3 regions of the Paenibacillus sp. KACC 21273 genome follow, and region 3 is predicted to be linked to each of the others. Evidence: predicted binding sites of a transcription regulator. Region 3 holds the regulator's gene; each other region holds the start of a gene.
The links. Region 3 encodes Rex, which represses fermentation and respiration genes when NADH is low (regulators of the CRP and FNR family bind a similar motif). Its sites were predicted from a motif close to TTGTGAAATATTTCACAA; they were not measured.

Region 1 (7,669 bases), 1.1 Mb from region 3:
TTCCGGTCTGGATTGCCAAAATAGCAGTAACTATTTTGGGATTAGGAATCAACTATACAGTCAGTAAATTATGGGTATTCCGTTAATCAAACGCCTGCATAACAGATATAACGTACCTGTATGATAACAATATAGATTCAGGAGGAATTCCGATGAAAGTTCGTAAAGCGATTATACCTGCTGCTGGGCTTGGCACACGTCTGTTGCCTGCTACCAAAGCACAACCAAAAGAAATGTTACCTATCGTTGATAAACCAGCGATTCAATATATTATTGAAGAAGCCGTTGCTAGTGGGATCGAATCTATCCTTATTGTTACCGGACGTGGCAAACGCTCGATTGAAGATCATTTTGACCATTCGATTGAACTTGAACTTGATTTAGCTTCCAAAGGGAAACATGCTTTATTAGAACAGGTGAATCGTATTTCGGAACTGGCAGATATTCATTATATTCGTCAAAAGAAACCTTTAGGTCTAGGACATGCCATTTTGTGCGCCAAGCAGTTTGTTGGAAATGAACCTTTTGCGGTACTACTGGGTGATGATCTTATCGTTAATGAAGTACCCGGATTACAGCAATTATTGAATCAAAATGTATATCCTTCTACAGCGATTGTAGGTGTACAACATGTGCCTTATGAACATACAAATAAATACGGGATTGTCGCTCCATCGGTCATACCCAACACTCCTTATTCGATTATTCCTGTTAGCGATATTGTAGAAAAGCCGGCTATCGAAGATGCTCCATCTGATCTAGCAGTGATAGGACGGTACGTATTGCCTCCTGAAATCTTTGATTATTTGGAAGATACGTTACCTGGCAAAGGTGGCGAAATTCAATTAACCGATGCGATCTCACGCTTACCTCATATCGCAGCGTTAGAAATTCAAGGTAATCGTTATGATATCGGTGATCCGCTTGGTTATGTCAAAGCAACAATTGATTTTGCTCTTCAGCGTCCTGAACTTCGTGATGAAGTTCAAACGTATTTGGATCAGTTACAATATCGTGTTACTTCTTCTATCCCTCAATTAGGATAATGCTCTCAAGTAGCTATACATTATGATGATCATTTTGTATCTGCTATACATTATGTATCACATCTATAAATGAGTCTTGCTTTGCTGTTTGTCACAGCGGAACAAGACTCTTTTTGCTATACTGCTGTTGTTATCTATTACAGTATTACATCATCGACTATGATAATGCACTGTATTTGCTGTTGTGCTTTAATTAGATATTAATTAGGCTTACCTGGATTACATAATCTAATCATCCCTATCAAACGCTATAGCAAAAAAAGCTCTTTTACTTTCACCACTACAGCATAACAATCTGTAGTAGATCCAGCAAAAGAGCTTTTAAAGTCTATCTCGTATCTTGCACTTATGAGTTCTTATCTAGTGGATTAGTATCCTACGCCGTTGTAAGCCATGATCCATACAGAACCAGATACAACAACCAATACAATCGCTAGACCAAAAATCAAAGCCATTACGTTCCAACGCGGTTGGTTACCTGTACGATCGCGTACATGCATAAAGAAGAATAGCTGTACAACGAACTGCAATACCGCAGTGATCATAATGATTAGAATCGTTGCTGTTGCTTGGAACATATGGTTCATAACAACAACTAACGGAATAATCGTTAAGATAATCGAAAGGATAAAACCAATGATATAAGATTTAAGCGAGCCATGAGCATGATCTTCACCATGTGCATGTGAATCTGTTGAATGCTGCGCCATATTACATCACCCCCAACAAGTAGACGACGGATAGCAAGAAGATCCATACCGCGTCCAAAAAGTGCCAGTACAAGCTGATGACGTTAATTTTACCGCGTGTTACGTCAGTGATACCACGACGAGACAATTGGATAATCAATAACAACATCCAGACTAGACCAACCGAGACGTGAAGTCCGTGAGTTCCGACAAGTGTGAAGAATGCACTTAGGAATGCACTTGCAGAGATTCCGTGTCCTTCTCCAATCAATTTCACGAACTCCGTTACTTCAAGCCCGATAAATGCTGCACCTAGAATAAAAGTAACGATCAACCAAGAAATAAGTTGTTTTACATTTCCTTTGTTCATAGCAAGTACAGCAAGTCCGCTTGTAAAACTACTTGTTAACAAGATAAATGTCTCAGCGATAACGCCAGGCATTTCGAATATTTCTGCACCACCGGGACCACCGGCAGTGTTTTTATGAAGAACCACATATGTTGCAAATAAAGTACCGAACAAGATAACGTCGGTAATTAGGAAGATCCAGAAACCAAGAAGCTTCATTTCTTGCGGATCGTGATGCCCGTGGTCATGACTATGATCATGGTCGTGACCATGCTGTGATACAGCTTGTGCCATTAGACCGTCCCCCTTATCGATGCTTCCGTCTTCTCAATTTCTTCAACTGGAATGTAATAGTCGGTATCGTATTGGAAAGAGCGAGCAATCATACAACCTGCTACACCAATCAGACCAAGAACCGCCATCCAAGTCCACAAGAAGACAAAGCCGAATCCGGCAATAAAGAAGAATGTTGACATTATAATTGGAATTGCAGAGTTTTTCGGCATATGAATTGGAGCATATACAGGTTTTGGCGGATTTTTCGGAAGCTTACCAGCCGCACGACGCTGTTTCTCAACCCATAGCGGATCTCTACTATCCACAACTGGAACCACTGCAAAGTTATACTCTGGTGCAGGAGAAGGAATACTCCATTCCAAAGTATGAGCGTCCCAGATATCGCCAGTCGTATCGACTTCACGATTTTTGATACTATAAGCAATTTGAAGAACTTGGAACAAGAACGCTACACCCATCAAGTATGCACCCATTGTGGATACAACGTTTAATGGACCCCAGCCAGTGTCCCAATCAAATGTACTGATACGACGAGTCATACCCATTAGACCAAGCAGGTATTGAGGCATGAAACATACATAGAAACCAATGTTCCAGAACCAGAATGCCCATCTACCTAATGTTTCGTTCAGTTTGAAACCGAACATTTTTGGCCACCAGTAGTACATACCAGCGAAATAACCGAATACTACACCACCGATAAGAACTTGGTGGAAGTGAGCAATTAGGAAATAACTGTTATGATACTGGAAGTCAGCAGGAGCAACAGACAATAGAACCCCTGTCATACCACCGATAATAAAACATGGGATAAATCCGATCGTCCAGAGCATCGGCAGATCGAAGCGAATTCGACCACGATACATCGTAAACAACCAGTTAAAGATTTTAACCCCTGTAGGAATTGCAATCAGCATCGTTGATAATGCGAAGAACGCATTAACATCTGCGCCAGAACCCATCGTGAAGAAGTGATGCGCCCAGGTAAAGAACGATACGAATGCAATAATCAACATGGCGAATACCATGGATGTGTAACCAAATAGCTTTTTACGCGAGAATACGCTGACGATTTCGGAGAAAATACCGAACGCCGGTAATATAACAATGTATACCTCAGGGTGACCCCACATCCAGATCAAGTTGATATACATCATCGGGTTACCGCCACCATCGAGTGTAAAGAAGTGAGCCCCCGCAAACCTATCGATAAACAATAGTGCTAGTGTAACTGTCAAAATTGGGAAAGCGAAAATGATAATGATACATGTCGCGAATACAGACCATGTAAACATAGGCATTTTCATAAATGTCATGCCTGGTGCACGCATTTTGATAATCGTTACCAAGAAGTTAATACCCGTTGCAAGTGAACCAATACCTGAGATCTGAATACCCCAGATGTAGAAGTTCTGTCCAGGTCCTGGATTAAATTGGAGTTCTGATAGTGGTGGATAACTCAACCATCCTGCATCCGGTGAACCACCGATAACGAAAGATAAGTTAAATAGCATCGCACCCAAGAAGAACAACCAGAAACTTAATGCGTTCAAGAATGGATAAGCTACATCGCGTGCTCCTAATTGAAGAGGAACAACGATATTAAAGAGTCCGAACATAAATGGCATCGCCATAAACAGGATCATAACTACGCCATGCGTCGTAAATACCTGATTATAATGTTCAGGATGTAAAAATTCGAGATTTGGGAATGCGAGTTGAGTACGCATCATAATGGCATCCACGCCGCCACGGAACAACATCAAAATCGAAGCAAGAATATACATGATACCGATTTTTTTGTGGTCAACTGTTGTTAAATAATTACGCCACAACCAGCCCCATTTTTTGAAATAGGTGAGTCCCACAACGATAGCAATCATCGCAAGTCCGATAGATACATCTGCACCGTAAATTAGTGGGTCGCCGGTGACGAAAAAGTCAGATGCAAAATCTTTAATTTTCTCGAGCATCGGGGAGCTCCTTTCCCTGTCTTTTATGTCACACGCTACGGTACAACTAACTTCAAATAAATCTGAACTTAATTGCTAGTATTCGTGTCTGTGCTTTCTTGATCATTCATTTCCATGCCATCGTGATCGCCTGTTCCCATATCACTTTGTCCTTCTTCACTTTGTTTCTCATCAATCTGAGTAGAAGGAGTGGTATGAGTAGCACGATCTTTACCGCCTGCTAAACCGCCTGGCAAGTATTTGGTAACAAGTTGTTGGAATAGACCTTCCGGGAATGCAGAAAACGTTTGTTTGTCAGCAGTTCCAGGAACCGTTAGCGACTGGTATGTTTCCATACTCATAGGTTTAGACTCGGTTTTAACTTTGTTGACCCAAGTCTGATATTGCTCGTCAGATACAGCATTCACATCGAATCTCATTTGGGAAAAATGCTCACCACTGAAGTTAGCACCTGATCCAAAGAAAGTTCCCTGATGATCAGCTTGTAGATACAATGTCATAGCCATACCCGACATCGTATAAATTTGTCCACCAAGTTCTGGCACCCAGAAAGAGTTCATCGGAGCATCAGAAGTCAGTTCAAATCGTACAGGTGTATCTTCTGGAATCGTAATAGAGTTCACAGAAGCAATACCTTCGCCCGGGTACATAAATAACCATTTCCAGTCCATAGAAGCAACTTGGATTGTAATAGGTTCCTTCTGTGATTGAATCGCTACAGAAGGCTCTAATGCATAAGTGTAACGCACAGTTACAATACCAAGTACAGCAATAACGATGATTGGAATCCCCCACCAGATGGTTTCAAGCTTGGTGCTGTGGTTGAAATCCGGATCATATTTTGCTTTTCTACCTGGTTTGTCACGGTATCTCCACACTATAACAAAAGTGAGTATCGTTACCGGAACAATAACAATGGCAGTTAGAATCGTGGAAATCACGATTAGATCTCTTTGTCCTGCAGCAATAGGTCCTTTCGGATCGAGAACAAAGTAATTGTGGCTACCTGCATAAAGTGCCCATACCGTCAAAGCGAGTGACAGAACCGACACAATAATCATAACCCACATCATAAGACGAGAACCCGGTTTTTTGTTCATCTTAATCCCCTTTCTCACATAACGTTTAAGACGTTCATAATATTGAAACCACACATTTCTATGTTAACACTAAGTGTGCTATTTGCGTATCCATAGAAGGTGTAAATTCCACATTTTTTTGACTTGTTAACAAATCTGTCAATTTATTAACAGGTTATCGTGAATCTTTTCACATTATTTATATATTATCATATTGTGATTCCGTAAAAAAGCCCCTTTAAGAATTAATTCTTAAAGGAGCATGTATTTAATTAAAAAGGATTTATTTTATCGTAAATCTCATTTTTTAATCATCATTGATACTTTCTTTTCCTTCTTCATTACGAACTTGCATAGAACCGATCGATTTACCAATAAAGTAAATAAATACACTTCCTACTACACATCCGATACCCATCATCAATCCAGCATTGTTATCATTAAATGGTTGGATATTCAAAATAATCGTTACTACACCAACAACAAAAGCAATCCAACCTATAATTGTTAGCAAACGAGTTAATCCACGCGCATTTTTTCCGGGTGAATTTGAACGGCCTTTTGTATTTGTCGCCATAATTAAGCACTCCCCTCTTATGTTAGTATCCATTGCTACTCCAAACTAGGAGCACTTTAAAAATTACGTTTCTATTGTTATAGTCTCTATTACCACAATTTGCCCCTTTTGATTCGTTATTTAATTATATTCTTCTTATTTCTATATTATTTATTACAAATTATTGTCAAATAGTATGTATTTCATGGTCAAAAAGGCGACATTCTCTGTATAATACAGAAAATATCGCCTTAGTTCATCTCCCTATTAATATATTCATAGTTACATATTTGATAAGAATATATTTATATATAGAAGAAAAAATATTTTTCATTACTTCTCGTCAAAATATTCGTAGATTAACTGTATGATTAGACCCGAATTTTAGACCTTTGCATGTAATGTATAACTTCTCCCCGCTTCCGCAGTAAACTCCAGCACAAAATCAGTTTGTTGCTCATTAGGTTCAGTCAATGTAGAAGCTGTTAATGGATCTTCCAATTGCAGAGCAATAGAACTCACCAAGCGACAGGTTCCATGAAACTGCGATTCTACTGTCACTTCTACCAGTTGTCCTTGTTGCCAGTGCATATCTACTGTATATCCGCCACGTGCCCGTAGCCCTTTCACAAATCCTTTATTCCATACTTGTGGCAACGCAGGCAGTAGATGTAGTTCTTGTAAATGGCTTTGAAGCAACATTTCAGCAATACCTGCGGTTCCACCAAAATTACCATCAATCTGAAATGGAGGATGAGCATCAAATAGATTCGGATATGTAGAACGCGATAATAACGTAGTTACAAATTCATGTGCAGTCTCTCCATCCAACAAACGAGCATACAGATTAATAAGCCAGGCACAGCTCCATCCGGTATGTCCTCCGCCATGCTGAATACGTCGTTCTAGCGAGACACGAGCAGCTTCTACTAGCTCAGGTGTCTGATAACGATTAATCTCATGCCCGGGATACAGACCATACAAATGAGACACATGACGATGCCCTGGTTCATGCTCTTCATAATCCCGGTACCATTCTTGTAATTGACCATGACGACCAATATGAAAAGGATATAAGCGCTTATAAGTCTCTTGTAGCTCACTTGCCCAATCTTGATCGACTTCAAGCAATGTTGTGCTGGTGATACAGTGATCTAATAATTCGCGGATCAATGTCATATCCATCGTAGATGCTGCTGATGTACTACATACTTCTCCAGAAGCAGTTAAAAATTTATTTTCAGGTGAAGTCGAAGGAACAGTAACCAAATAACCTTCACGATCTTCAACCAACCAATCCAGTGCAAACCTAGCAGCTTCTTTCAAAATCGGATAAGCCGTTTCCCGTAAAAAGTCTAGATCACGATGATATTCATAATGCTCCCACAGATGCGCACATAACCAGATTCCACCGAGAGGCCAGAACGCCCAGCTTGCATCACCTTGAGTCGGAACAGCCAAGCGCCAGAGATCACTATTATGATGGGTTGTCCAACCTTTGGCTCCATAATGCACTTTCGCCGCTTCCTGACCACTTACACTCAGATCTTCTATCATACGAAATAACGGTTGATGACATTCAGAAAGCTGACACACTTCAGCAGGCCAGTAATTCATCTGTGTATTGATATTCGTGGTGTAATCACTATTCCACGGAGCTTGTACATGTTCATTCCATAT
Region 2 (7,669 bases), 160 kb from region 3:
GAAAAGTGCTGATCTACAACAAGCTGTTAATGACTTAATTCTTTCCAAATCGTTTGATAATGGTATGATCTGTGCTTCTGAACAGGCTGTAGTTATTGAAGAACCTGTCTATGAAAAAGTAAAAAAATTAATGATCGATAACGGTTGCTACTTTGTAACAAAAGAAGAAGCAGGCAAATTAACAAACGGTGCAATGAATACAGATAAATGTGCAGTGAATCCTTCTATTGTAGGACAATCTGCTGTAAAAATTGCTGAACTTTGTGGAATTACTGTTCCAGCAGACACCAAAATATTGGTTGCTGAACTAGAAGGTGTCGGTACGAAATTCCCATTATCTGCTGAAAAATTAAGCCCTGTGTTGGCTTGCTATAGAGTTAAAAATGCGGATCAAGGGATTGAACGTGCTGCACAAATCGTAGAATTTGGCGGTATGGGTCACTCTTCAGCTATCCATTCTAATAATGATGAAGTTATTCAAAAATTCGCTAACCGTCTACAAACTGGACGTATTATCGTGAACTCTCCTTCTACACACGGAGCTATCGGTGACCTTTACAATACTAACTTACCATCTCTAACACTAGGCTGTGGATCTTATGGTCGTAACTCTACTTCTTCTAATGTAAGTGCAGTGAATCTGATTAATGTGAAAAGGGTGGCTCGTCGTACTGTGAATATGCAATGGTTCAAAATACCTTCTAAAGTTTATTTTGAAAAAGGTGCAACTCAATACCTTGCTAAAATGCCTGATATTAGCCGTGTTGTGATCGTAACAGATGCGATGATGGTACAACTTGGTTATGTAGAAAAAGTACAACATTACTTGCGTCAACGTCAGACTCCAGTAGTTGTTGAAGTGTTCTCTGATGTAGAGCCAGATCCATCTACAGCTACAGTTGAGCGTGGTCGTCAAATGATGGAACGTTTCCAACCTGACTGCATTATCGCTCTTGGTGGTGGATCACCTATGGATGCTGCTAAAGGCATGTGGATGTTCTACGAATACCCTGATACTGAATTTGATAACTTAAAACAAAAATTCATGGATATCCGCAAACGGATTTACAAATACCCACATTTGGGACAAAAAGCACAATTCGTAGCTATTCCTACAACTTCGGGTACAGGTTCTGAAGTAACATCGTTCGCGGTTATTACAGATAAAGAAAAAGGCAACACTAAATATCCTTTGGCTGATTATGAGTTAACACCAGACGTAGCGATTATCGATCCTGAATTTGTATACTCTTTACCTCGCGTAGCTGTAGCTGATACAGGTATGGACGTATTGACTCATGCAATTGAAGCTTATGTATCTGTAATGGCAAGTGACTTTACCGATGGACTAGCGATCAAAGCGATTCAACTGGTATTCCAATATCTAGAACAGTCTGCTCTAACAGGCGACAAACTGGCTCGTGAAAAAATGCATAATGCTTCTACGATTGCAGGTATGGCATTTGCGAATGCATTCTTAGGTATTAACCATAGCTTGGCACACAAATGGGGTGGACAATACCATACAGCACATGGTCGTACCAATGCGATCTTGTTGCCACACGTTATCCGCTACAATGCGAAAAAACCAACTAAATTCGCATCGTTCCCTAAATATTCTCACTTTATCGCTCACGAACGTTATGCTGAAATTGCACGCATCCTAGGATTGCCAGCACGTACAACTGAAGAGGGCGTAAACAGCTTGATCAATGCTATTCGTGACTTGAACCGTAAATTAGGTATTCCAGAAACATTTGAAGCTTTAGGCTTTGATGCAAAAGACTTTGAATCTCGTGTCGATTACCTTGCTGACCGTGCATTTGAAGATCAATGTACAACAGCGAATCCTAAATTACCTTTAGTGACTGAACTAGCTGATGTATACCGCAACGCATTCTACGGTAGATTTGAATAAGTATACTTTTGAAATAGTAATCATGTAGATTGAAAAAAGGATCACTCCACAAATGCTTTTATAGCAGAGTCGTTGGAGATGATCCTTTTTTTCTTCTTATTTAAATGGTATCTCTAAAAATAGACTCTCAAGATACGCTGTTGAAAATAGAAAATAAAGCAAATATGGAAATTCACCTCATACAAAAGAACGATCTCCTAGTTTGCGATATGAGCAGAACTAATGAGAGTCGTTCTTTTATTCGTAGAGAGGAGTGATGCAATGTCCAACATTATTCTATAGTGTGTAGATAGAATAATACAGAAATAGTGTGATATATTTCGTTGTTAGAAGTCGTATATTCCGGTATTATGCTACAGTTATTTGTTGCAAAATCTTATGTATATTTTTGTATTAGTAGATTGATATTACTGTGTTTACGGCATAATCAGTTGCTCGCTTATGCTGTAAAAGGGTTTCTGAATATCTGTAATAGTTATTTTCAAAAGCTGTTATAGATACAGAATGTGATAAAAATCATAATAAAAATGCGATTTTGTGATAAATGTCACATACTATGCTTATGAATTACATCATAATAAAGACATAGCCGGAGGGAGAAAATAACAGCTTCCGGTATCGTACAGGCGAGACAAGCATTAGCTTAAATGCTTTTGTGATTTTATTCACAATAATGGAGGGATTATCAATGTCAGTTATCGAAAGAAATGTACAGGATAATTTAAAAAAAGATGCATGGCGCAATTTCAAATCAGGTAAATGGGCAAAACATGTAGATACTCGTGATTTTATTGAGCAAAACATTAGCGCATATCAAGGAAACGAAACATTCCTAGCTGGCCCTACTTCAAATACAAAAGACTTGTGGGATATTATTTCTAAACTATCTAAAGAAGAGATCGAACGTGGCGGAGTATGGGATGTAGATGCTGCAACACCTTCTACTATCACTTCACATGGTCCTGGATACTTGGACAAAGACAAAGAACAAATCGTCGGTGTTCAAACAGATGCTCCTTTCCGTCGTTCGCTTCAACCGTTCGGTGGTATCAAAATGATGATCGATGCTTGTAAAGCGTATGGCTTTGAAGTACCAGAACAAATCATTGATATCTTCACTAATATTCGTAAAACGCATAACCAGGGTGTATTCGATGCTTATACGTCCGATATGAGAGCAGCACGTAAAGCAGGTATCATTACAGGCTTGCCAGATGCTTACGGTCGTGGACGTATTATCGGTGACTATCGCCGCGTAGCATTGTACGGTGTAGACTTCTTGATCAACGAAAGAAAACAAGATTTGAATGACATGGAAGTTGACGTAATTGATGAAGAAGTTATTCGTCTTCGTGAAGAAGTATCTGAACAAATTCGTGCTCTAGGCGAATTGAAAAAAATGGCTGAAATGCATGGCTTCGATATTTCCAAACCTGCACAAACAGCTAAAGAAGCGTTCCAATGGGTATACTTCGGTTACCTTGCAGCAATCAAAGAACAAAATGGTGCAGCGATGTCTCTAGGACGTGTATCTTCTTTCCTTGATATTTATATCGAACGTGATGTAAAAGAAGGCACATTAACAGAACAACAAGCTCAAGAATTGGTAGACCATTTTGTAATGAAATTGCGTATCGTTAAATTCTTGCGTACTCCAGACTACAACGAATTGTTCAGTGGTGACCCTACTTGGGTTACAGAATCTATCGGTGGTATGGCTGTAGACGGCAAAACATTAGTAACTAAAAACAGCTTCCGTTTCTTGCATACATTATACAACTTGGGACCTGCACCAGAACCTAACTTGACTGTATTGTGGTCAGAACAATTGCCAGAAGCTTTCAAAAAATTCTGTGCTAAAGTTTCAATCGAAACAAGTTCTATCCAATACGAAAACGATGATCTTATGCGTCCGATCTATGGCGATGATTACGGTATTGCTTGCTGTGTATCCGCTATGCGTATCGGTAAACAAATGCAGTTCTTCGGTGCTCGTGCTAACCTTGCCAAAGCATTATTGTATGCAATCAATGGTGGACGTGACGAGAAATCAGGCGTTCAAGTAGGACCTGAATATCCTGCAATCACTTCTGAAGTGCTTGAATATGACGAAGTCATGAAACGCTTCAAAGCAATGATGGAATGGTTAGGCAAATTGTACATGAACACATTGAACGTTATCCATTACATGCATGACAAATATAGCTACGAACGTATCGAAATGGCATTACATGATCGTGATATCTTACGTACAATGGCTTGTGGTATTGCTGGTCTATCTGTAGCAGCTGACTCATTGAGCGCTATCAAATATGCAAAAGTAACACCTATCCGTGACGAACGTGGTATTGCTGTAGACTTCAAAATTGAAGGCGAATATCCTTGCTACGGTAATAACGATGATAAAGTCGATCAAATTGCTGTTGAATTGGTAGAAACATTTATGGGTATGATTCGCAAAAACAAAGCATACCGTGGTGCAACACCAACACAATCAGTACTAACAATCACTTCTAACGTAGTGTACGGTAAAAAAACAGGTACAACACCAGATGGACGTAAAGCTGGCGAACCATTCGCACCAGGTGCTAACCCTATGCACGGAAGAGATACAAAAGGTGCACTTGCATCTCTAAGTTCCGTTGCTAAATTACCATACGAAGATAGCTTGGATGGTATTTCTAACACATTCTCTATCGTACCAAAAGCATTAGGTAAAGAAGAAGAAATCCGTAAATCAAACCTTGTATCTATGCTAGACGGATACTTTGGTAGCAATGCTCATCACTTGAACGTGAACGTGTTTGCTCGTGAACAACTACTAGACGCTATGGAACACCCAGAAAACTACCCACAATTAACAATCCGTGTATCTGGATATGCTGTTAACTTTGTGAAATTGACTCGTGAACAACAAATGGATGTCATCAACCGCACATTCCACGGATCAATGTAATACAAACTTTTAAAAATAATAAAGCAATAAAACTAACCAAAGTAATCAAAGCTTTTAACTGCTAACCAACAATGAATGATATAAGTTATATCTGAAAATGTAACTCTATCTGCTGAGTGAAGGCTATAGAATTATTTTGGAGAAGCGAAGCGTTCGCCTTTAAGATTCGGATATCGACTGCGAAAGCAGTTCATTCCAGATATCCGATCTTAACAGCGATCGTAAAAATAATCTATCGACGTAACGGAGCATGCTAGAGCGATACATTTTCACATAACTTATATACATCAACTCAGACGAAAGGGGTGATTGATCATGGTAAAAGGCCGTGTTCACTCGCTAGAAACGTTCGGTACCGTCGATGGCCCGGGCATACGATTTGTACTATTTATGCAGGGTTGTCTGATGAAATGCCAATACTGTCATAACCCTGATACATGGAACTTGGACGGAGGTAAAGTGATGGAGCTAGAAGAAGTGCTAGCTGAAATCGAACCTTACTTGAGTTACTACCGTTCTTCTGGTGGAGGATTGACTGTATCCGGCGGCGAACCAACGTTACAAGCTCCTTTTGTTAGAGAATTGTTCAAAGCAGTCAAAGAACGTTGGAATCTCAGTACAACACTCGACAGTAATGGATTCAACGAACCTGGTAAAATCCATGAACTGCTTGAAGTCACAGATCTAGTCATGCTAGATATTAAGCATATTAACAATGAAAAGCACAAAAAATTGACTGGTGTATCGAATGAACGCACTCTACACACTGCACAATGGCTGTCTGACAATGGACGCAAAATGTGGATACGCCATGTATTTGTACCGGGAATTAATGATGCTGAAGAAGATTTGATCGCTTTAGGCGAATTTATCGGTACATTAAAAGGAGTAGAGAAGTTCGAAATTTTACCTTATCATCAGATGGGCATCTACAAATGGGAAGCGCTGGGACGCATCTATCCGCTGGATGGGGTTCCTTCGCCAACCGAAGCTGAAGTAGATCGTGCTTATCGTCTGATCGAACAAGGTCGTCGTCAAGTCTCTTGTGTCTAATCCTCCTCTTTATGAAAATAGATAGAATAACAACCATAGTCAGTAAAAAGGGTATACGAACGTGAAACCAGAAGTCCTTTCCAGAGTAATCAGGGAAAGGGCTTTTTGGTATGTCTTTTTGGTGTGTATAGGTATGTTATATATTTCGCTAGCTATACAGTGTCCTTACTTAAAAAAATTCCCCAAAACCCAAACTTTATCCGCTTGTTGACTTACATATAGTTATCTATACTTAAATAAGGATCTAGCTAGTCATTTCATGCTCGGATAAAGACATCTTTTCAAAATAGGCTCAAGCTTAAGGGGGATACATATGAACACTATTCAATTATCAGACCTGACCTTAGACCAGAAAATCGGACAATTGTTTGTATGTGGATTTCATACAAATGTACCGAATGAACATATTACTGAATTGATAGAGAAATATCATGTAGGTGGAGTGATTTATTTTCGCCGTAATATAGGAAAAGCTCGTCAGATTACAGACCTTTCAGCAGGATTGCAGCAGATTGCTCACAGGCAAGGATTACCTCCATTATTGATAGCAATCGATCAAGAAGGAGGAATGGTGAGCCGAATTGACCAAGACGAGATGAGCCTGATTCCAGGCAATATGACATTAGGAGCTGTAAATGATGTAAGGCTGACCTCTGCGGCTTCAGCGATAAGTGCACGCGAACTACGCACACTTGGAATCAATGTTAATTTTGCTCCATGTGTAGATGTGAATAATAACCCGCGTAATCCGGTTATTGGTGTACGTTCCTATTCAGAGAAACCAGAAGTGGTAGCGATTCATGGAGCGGCTGCCATTCAAGCGATTCAACAAGAAAAGGTAGCCGCTACAGCCAAACATTTTCCCGGGCATGGAGATACAGAAGTTGATTCGCATTACGGCTTGGCTTCGGTGCCTCATGACAAAGCTCGTTTGGAACAGATAGAATTACTTCCTTTTCGGGCAGCTATACAAGCAGGGGTAGATATGATTATGTCTGCACATGTGATTTTTCCAGCGTTTGAACCAGAGTCGATTCCAGCAACTTTATCACGTAAAGTATTGACTGATCTGCTTCGGACTGAAATGGGTTTTGACGGATTAATCGTAACCGATTGTCTGGAAATGCATGCGATTGCGAAGCATTTTCCGATTCCACAGGCAACAGTGATGGCGGCGCAAGCAGGAGCCGATCTTTTACTGGTTAGTCATACACTAGAGCATCAGATCGCTGCGATTGAAGCAATCAAAGAAGCTGTTCAACAAGGTCATCTATCTGAAGCACAAATTGATGCTTCGGTCGAACGTATACTTGCGCTCAAAGCCAAACATCAAATGAATGCAGAACCTTACCCGATAGAAGAGTGGACAGAGCGGTTAGAGCCGTCAACGATCGAACCGATTTTACGTGATATTGCAGAACGAAGTATTACACTTGTCAAAGATGAAGGGCAATTGCCTTTACAAGAAAACGATCAGGTATTAGTGATCTGGCCACAGGTAACACGTCTAACAGAAGTCGATGAACCAACAGGGCATGATATCAGCTTTGCTCAAGCGCTTCGTAGTTATGGCATTAATGCTACGCAGATTATTATCGATTCTAGACCAGAACCGGAAGAGATCCAGCAGGTGTTAGAGCAAGCTATTCATTATCCTAAAGTGATTTTTGCTGCGTATACATCATCAGGACTGTTACCTCTTGGACAGGCAAAACTAGCTCGTCAGTTATCTTTGCTACCAG
Region 3 (7,669 bases):
CTGAATACTACTTCCATAAGCAGTACCATCAGGTAAGAAAACAATGGTGTTATTATTATCATTTCTTCCCATATCTACTAAATCATTAATATCAAGAGGTAAGTTTTTTAATAATGAAGATTTTGCTTGAAATACATTTCTATTATCTGCATTAATATATAAATTTCCAGCAGGACTTATATCAATATCATTTGTGCGACTAGGGTAATCAATTACTAATGTCGGAGTAGTAGCAGTAGAACCATCCATTTTCAAAATTTGACTCGTCTTATTTTTAGTTACAGACATATACAACTGATTTTGATGGTCAAAAGCTAACCCATCTATAAAAACTGCTCCTGTATCTGTAAAATGATAATAAGGTTGACTTAATGTTAAGAGCTCTTCTTGAGTTAATGGGGTTGAGCGATTTAAATATTGAGCATCTAATTTAAAAATATAATGATAAGCATTCATTGAGAAAAATAAATTTCCTTGTTGATCTACAGCCACAGCATTTGCCAGAGGCGTTGCAGCAAGCAACGATCTTTTGTAACCAGTACTGGTTTTAATAACCTCATAAAATCCTTTTTGAAAATCTGCAATATATAAGTGATCTTTCCAAGCAGTCATAGTTGCTATCTTGCGAATATCTAATCCTTCTATAATTAAAGGAAGAGGTTTGACAGTTACTCTTCTTGTTACTTCTAGCGCTGAGATATTTGCAGGATTGGTCACATTATAATGAACCGTGTACTCGCTTGGAATAGACGTATTTATAGAAGATATAGCTTTACTATCTAAAGTATAAGTGACTTTTACATCCAGTTTAGAATAGGTAGCATCTTGTACTGTTACTCCTTCTTCAATATAAGTATCTCCAGCAAAAAGAACAGGATTATAATTTCCTTTTAAGACAATTAAAGGTGCGGAGCGAGGAAAAATTGCTTTTATTTTACCATTTTCACTATAATAACCTCGACCATCAGGTAAAAAAACGATGCCGTCTGAATTAATATTCATTGTATTAATTTCGAGATATGATTTGAAAGATGTATCAGCTACTGGTAAGTTTTTTAATTCATTGGCAGAAATTTTGAAAAATCCACGGTCTGAAAAATCTGGTTTATATAAATTAGCTTTAAAGAATAGATTATCATTTTCGTCGAATGTCATCACTTGTAAATCTTCAAGGTCTTCTTGTGTGACTCTTTCCAACAATTGATCATTTGAATTCCATCTATACAGAGTAGTGTCAAAAAAATCAAGCGGAACAGCAATGTAAAGCTGATCTTGAGAATTGAATGCAATATTAGAAATATTTTTTATAGGATCATTACCGTCAGATGCTTTGTCACTAAGGTCTAAATAAAGTGAACTATATTTCTTAAATTGTTCTGGAGTTAACGCAGCATCCTGTAAATATTGAGCATCTATCTTGTTGATGATTGACTTGTTTTCTAAAGTATAAAATAGGTCGCCAGCTTGATTGAAAGCAACAGTAACAACATTATCGGCATAGTATCCACCGTACACGATAGAAGTAACTGTTCCAGAGCTTAATTCGACTTTTGATATTCCTGAACTGCCTTGTGCAACATAGACAGAACTATTATGATATGCCATACCTAAAGCACCACGGATATTTAGCTGATCAAGATCTTTCTGTTTTTCAGTAGCAACAACATCAATAGTACGTTGTTGAGGATAAGAACGTTTTCCGGCTGGATTCTCTGCAATATATGTGATTACGTATATTCCAGGTATATTAGTATCAATTTGATTTACTGGAACAGAATTTAATGTATATGTAATATCTATTTTTAACTCATTTTCACTATATACACTGTCTGCTACACTCCAACCTTCTTCAATAAAAGGTTCTCCTTGTTTTAATGTCATATTATAGTCTCCATAAAGAAATAAATTTAAGAAACTTAAATCCTGACTTTCTTTACTTGCTACCAAATTACTTGTTCCTTCCTCACTTGCAAAAAGCGTAGCAGGCGCTGACCCCATTAATGTCACCACCAAAACCAAAAACATCATCATAAACTTTCTCATTTTACTTAAATTCCCTCCATTTATAATTATATTGAAATCCTTTACTAATATAACAGATGCTACTCAATATGGGTAAATTAAAATTTACACAATTTAAAGCTGTATGATATTTTATGTAACTCTATATCTATTCCTCATTTCCTGCTACTTTCTAAATAGTTATTCAACATTATGCTTATCTACCTACAACAGAGGAGAGGAGAAAATCGTTCTGAAAGAGCGAAGCGCTCGCCTTTGTAAACGAATCCTGATTGCGAAGCAGTCATTCAAAGGATTCATTTGCAACAAGCGACGACAAGAACGATTTTCTCCACGCAGCGCCTCCCATAAAAAAGCTGAAATTTGAATAACTCCCCACCCTTTGATTTTCAAAACGGTCTTCTTCTGGTATGCTGATAGGTGAACATTTCGACATCAGGTTGAGACGACAGCAAGGAGAGGATTTAGACATCCATGAAATTTGCCGTACTGGATTTTGAGACCACAGGTACTCAGTCCACCGATGATATTATTCAAGTTGGGCTTGCCATTATAGATCATGATTTAAGTATTTCTACTGTATATTCTTCTATGGTGAAGCCGGGAGTGCCGATTCCTCCTTTTATAGAAGGTTTAACAGGAATTAAAAATGAAGATGTAGAGAACGCTCCAGAGTTAGACGATGTTATTTTGGAGATGATTCCTCTATTAGAAGATGCTGTGCTTGTCGGGCACAATGTCGGTTTTGATTTAGGATTTTTGCAACGCGCTTTGGATCAGACTGGATATTTGGCATTTACAGGTCGAGTGCTGGATACGATGGATCTGTTACGTATCTTTTTCCCGAATCTATCGAGCTACCAGTTAAGCATGGTAAGTAAAGACTTGGGATTCGTTCATGATCGTCCTCATCAAGCAGATAGTGATGCGTTAGCGACTGCTCATGTATTTCTAAAGTGCTTGGAAGAGTTAAATGATCTACCATTAATTACAGTCCAGCGTTTATCTGAATTATTTGATAATCAGGATAGTGATCTCGGTTGGTATTTTGATGGCGTGCGGATGGAGAAAGAAGCACAGCCGATTCAAGATTTGGACGAACATCGCTTTTTCCGTCAATTGGCGTTAAAAGTAGGCGATTGGAATGAAATTTTGCCGGCTCATGAAGAGCGAGGTAATATGCCACTTGCAGATGTTTCATTTGATGAATTTTTAGAGCAAGTGAAACAAAACTTACGTAATCTGCTTCCTAACTATGAAGAACGGGAACCGCAGAATCGTATGTTTGAAGAAGTGATCAAAGCGATGACCGATGATAAGCATCTATTGATCGAAGCAGGAACAGGAACAGGCAAATCGCTAGGGTACTTATTACCTTCGATTTATCATAGTGTCAAAGAAAACGATCGTGTCATGGTAAGTACGCATACGATTAACTTGCAAGAACAGTTGCGAGAACGCGATATTCCATTATTGACTCAAGTTGTTCCATTTGCATTTCGTGCTGCCGTATTCAAAGGACGCCAGCATTATTTGTGTCTGCGCAAATTTGAGCATAAAATAAATACAAAAGAATTTCAAAGCCCTAAAGAAGATGTATTGATTGCAGCTCAAATGATTGTCTGGTTAAATGCGACAGAAACTGGCGATGATGAAGAACTCAATATGGGTAATCGTGGTGCTGACTTCTGGGAAACGGTAGCCAGTGATACCGATTCTTGTCTGGGTCGTGCATGTCCATGGTTCCGCAAATGTTTTTACCATCGTGCGAAGCATGAAGCAGGTACAGCAGATGTAGTCATTACCAATCACTCGAAATTATTTACCGATGTCAAAGCAGGGCATCAATTGTTACCTGCTTATGATCGCTTGGTTATTGATGAAGCACATCATCTAGAAGATGTTGCAGGTAAGCACTTGGGTATGCATATGAAATATTTCACATTGGTTCATCCACTGTTAAGATTGTTCAAAGACAGCAAAAATGGTCAGTTAGCGATTTTGCGTCAACAATTAGGTTCTTCTGGCAATGAACGTGGTATGGATTGGGCGATAGCGATTGATAATCTATATCCTGAAATTGTAGATGTCAAAGAAAACTGGGATAAATTAAGTGAGTTACTATTTGCTTTGTTACCTCAGCGTAGTGATGCCGCTCCTGGTGAAGCCGGGCAGTTCACGCTTCGACTTTTACCGGAAAAGCAACCGACCGAATGGAATGTGATTACAGAGCTTGAGAATCAGATTCATATCGGCCTTAGTCAGTTGATTCGTAAAGGCGAGCAAGTGATGAATCAGATCAAAGACAGCGATGAGCAGTTAGGCACAGATAGTCTGGTAACAGATGTGTCGGGTCTATTCAAAGACTTAACAGTGGTACGAGATGATCTGCGTCAATTTGTGAAGCTGGAAAGTACAGATACAGTCTACTGGTATGAAGCTAATGGGAATTACCGTAGCAAGTCTTTACAGATGTATGCTGTACCGGTTGATGTGAGCAAGCAATTGAAAGAGTACTTTTTTGATAAAAAGAAAAGTATTATTTTGACATCAGCTACTTTATCAATAGAAAAGAAATTTCAATATATGATTGAACAGTTAGGGCTTGTAGAAGCGGAAAAAGAAGGTCGATTGATGACTGAACAGTTATCTTCACCTTTCAATTATCGTGAGCAATCGCTGTTGTTAATTCCGCGCGATTTTCCAAGTGTCAAAGGCAGTGTTGGTGATGCGTTCTTTGTAGATACGTTAGCGAACTCATTAGCGGAGACTGCCAAAGCGACCAATGGACGAATGATGGTGTTATTTACCTCTTATCGGATGCTCAAGCAGGTGTATGAGCCATTGAAAGAGAAGTTATCACATAGCGATATTGCAGTATTTGGACAAGGGGTCGATGGAGGAAGTCGTACCAAGCTCACTCGAAGATTCCAAGAGCGTTCCGCTTCGGTGTTACTGGGTACAAGTAGCTTCTGGGAAGGGGTCGATATTCCAGGCGAAGCGTTAACCTGTCTGGCGATCGTACGTTTACCTTTTCAACCGCCTAATCATCCACTGCTTGAAGCCAAAAGTGAACGGCTGAAAAAAGAAAAGAAAAATCCATTTATGAAATTATCTGTACCGCAAGCAGTTATCCGTTTCAAACAAGGTTTTGGTAGATTAGTACGGACATCTAGTGATCGGGGAATCGTTATTGTCTATGACACTCGTGTGATCGAGTCCTATTATGGCAAGCATTTTCTATATTCATTGCCCGGTCCCAAAATGGAACATATGCCGACAGAGCAGATGGTACCCCGTATTACAGAATGGCTTAGCCAGGCCGAACCTGAAAAGGAAACTGTAAATCAAGAGGGGGAGCAAGCATGAAATCCGACAAAATATCAGAAGCAGTCGTGCGAAGACTACCTGTATACCTTAGATATCTGAACGAACTTCACACACGTGAAGTTCCTACAGTGTCTTCGCAAGAACTGGGACAAAAATTAGACTTGAATCCAGCACAAATTCGCAAAGATTTAGCTTATTTTGGAGATTTTGGACGTAAAGGGATCGGTTATGATGTATCGTATTTGATTGAGAAAATACGTCATATTTTAAAATTAGATCAACAAATCAATGTGGCACTTGTAGGCGCTGGTAATCTAGGGCATGCCCTTTCTAACTATAATATGTATCTAAAAGAAACAATGAAAATCGTAGCTGTGTTTGATTCCAACGATTCGAAAGTAGGCTCTTTAATCAATACATTAGTCGTACAGCCTATTGATGAACTTGGAATTACAGTCAAAGCGAGAAGTATTCGTATCGGAATTGTTACAGTGCCTAATGTTGAAGCACAGCGTGTAGCAGATCAGTTAATTGAAGCAGGGGTCGAGGCTATTTTGAACTTTGCACCGATTATTTTGAAAGCTCCACCGCATATTCGTGTGCATACTGCTGATTTTACAACGGATTTATTAAGCCTTGCCTATTATCTGGAAGATGGAAAGGAACATGAAACTAATGAATAACACCTCGAACAAATGGGTCATCAAAAACGGTATGTTTGCTGTAATGAGCGAAGAGAAATCAATGCTTTTTGGACATATGGTGATTGAAGATGGATGGATTACGTATCTTGGAGAAGAAGAACCTGTGATCGAAGAAGACACAACCGTAGTGGATGGCAATCATTTGTTCTTTATTCCGGGTCTAGTCAACAGTCATGGTCATGCAGCGATGTCGTTGTTACGTGGATATGGAGATGATCTTGCTCTACAAGTATGGTTACAAGAAAAAATGTGGCCGATGGAAGCGAAATTTACAAGTGACGATGTGTACTGGGGAACTGCTCTGTCTGTATTAGAAATGTTAAAAGGCGGTACAACTACATTCCTCGATATGTATGATCGCTCAGAACGTGTAGCCGAAGTGGTAGAACAATCGGGTATGCGTGCAGTATTGATGCGTGGTGTAATCGGCTTGTGTTCAGAAGAAGAACAAAAGCAAAAGCTAAAACAATCAATCGACTTTGCACGTGATTGGCATGGTCAAGCGAATGGACGTATTACAACGATGATGTCTCCACATGCACCGTATACTTGTCCACCTGCATACATCGAACAATTTGTACAAGCAGCTCATGATTTGGATTTGCCGCTGCATACACATATGTCTGAGACACTAGCAGAAGTTCAATTAAACGTTACAGATTATGGATTACGTCCTGTAGCTCATTTGGAGAAATTAGGATTTTTCACTCGTCCAGCATTGTTAGCGCATGCTGTTCATTTGAATGATGAAGAGATCGAAGTGCTTGCTGAGAATAAAGTAGCGATTTCTCATAACCCGGGTAGTAACCTCAAATTAGCAAGTGGTGTAGCACGTGTACCTGATCTGTTGCGTGCAGGCGTTGTTGTGTCTTTGGGAACAGATGGCCCGGCAAGTAATAACAATCTGGATATGTTTGAAGAAATGCGTTTGGCTGCTCTTATTCATAAAGGAGTATCCGGCGATCCAACAGCTGTGCCTGCATTAGAAGCATTGAAAATGGGTACTGAATACGGTGCAAGATCTGTATTTTTGAATGATGTAGGTACATTCGCTGTAGGAATGAAAGCTGATATTACAGCACTTAATGTAGATCAACCGCATTTCTTACCACGTACTGATTTTATTTCACATACAATCTATTCTGCATCTGCTAAAGATGTATTGCATGTCTGGGTAGACGGTAAGCAATTGATCAAAGACGGTATATCATTAACATTGGATGAAGAAAAAATTCGTCATGAAGCCCAAAGTGCTTTTGAAGGTTTGCTTAAACGCTAACTGGAAGTCGACAGGAAAGGATGGCGTGTTTTGCGAAATTTGGGAAGTGGCAAGTGGATTGCAATCATTATCGTTGTAGTAGGATTGCTGATTTTAGGTGTAAATCAATTTTATGTGCATGTAATGGCAAAGCCATGGAGTAAAGAACAACTGGCTATTAACAGCGCACAGGAAAAAGCGGATATTGTATCTGTGACGCGTACGTTCAATTCCGTCTGGACAGATAGTTCAACGTATTGGGTTGTAGAAGGTAAAAATACAGCACAAGAAGATCTAATGGTCTGGGTCAAATTTAATATAGACGGTTCGGTAGCAGAAGGAGCTAATGCAGTGC

Region 1: qoxA (cytochrome aa3 quinol oxidase subunit II) is a predicted target of Rex. The motif match lies at 5,612-5,629, and genes of this name have one in related genera.
Region 2: pflB (formate C-acetyltransferase) is a predicted target of Rex. The motif match lies at 2,572-2,589, and genes of this name have one in related genera.

Annotation. Positions count from the first base shown of each region.
Region 1 is NZ_CP117876.1:924,556-932,224, reverse strand. It holds gene PQ460_RS04245 (GtrA family protein) at 1-86, shown strand, start outside; gene galU (UTP--glucose-1-phosphate uridylyltransferase GalU) at 153-1,046, shown strand; gene cyoD (cytochrome o ubiquinol oxidase subunit IV) at 1,415-1,756, opposite strand; gene cyoC (cytochrome o ubiquinol oxidase subunit III) at 1,758-2,378, opposite strand; gene PQ460_RS04225 (cbb3-type cytochrome c oxidase subunit I) at 2,378-4,354, opposite strand; gene qoxA (cytochrome aa3 quinol oxidase subunit II) at 4,423-5,454, opposite strand; gene PQ460_RS04215 (hypothetical protein) at 5,741-6,010, opposite strand; gene PQ460_RS04210 (glycoside hydrolase family 95 protein) at 6,374-7,669, opposite strand, start outside.
Region 2 is NZ_CP117876.1:1,867,267-1,874,935, forward strand. It holds gene adhE (bifunctional acetaldehyde-CoA/alcohol dehydrogenase) at 1-1,918, shown strand, start outside; gene pflB (formate C-acetyltransferase) at 2,607-4,874, shown strand; gene pflA (pyruvate formate-lyase-activating protein) at 5,190-5,927, shown strand; gene nagZ (beta-N-acetylhexosaminidase) at 6,241-7,669, shown strand, end outside.
Region 3 is NZ_CP117876.1:2,028,067-2,035,735, forward strand. It holds gene PQ460_RS09235 (S-layer homology domain-containing protein) at 1-2,043, opposite strand, end outside; gene dinG (ATP-dependent DNA helicase DinG) at 2,497-5,391, shown strand; gene PQ460_RS09245 (redox-sensing transcriptional repressor Rex) at 5,388-6,035, shown strand; gene PQ460_RS09250 (amidohydrolase) at 6,028-7,335, shown strand; gene PQ460_RS09255 (cell wall elongation regulator TseB-like domain-containing protein) at 7,366-7,669, shown strand, end outside.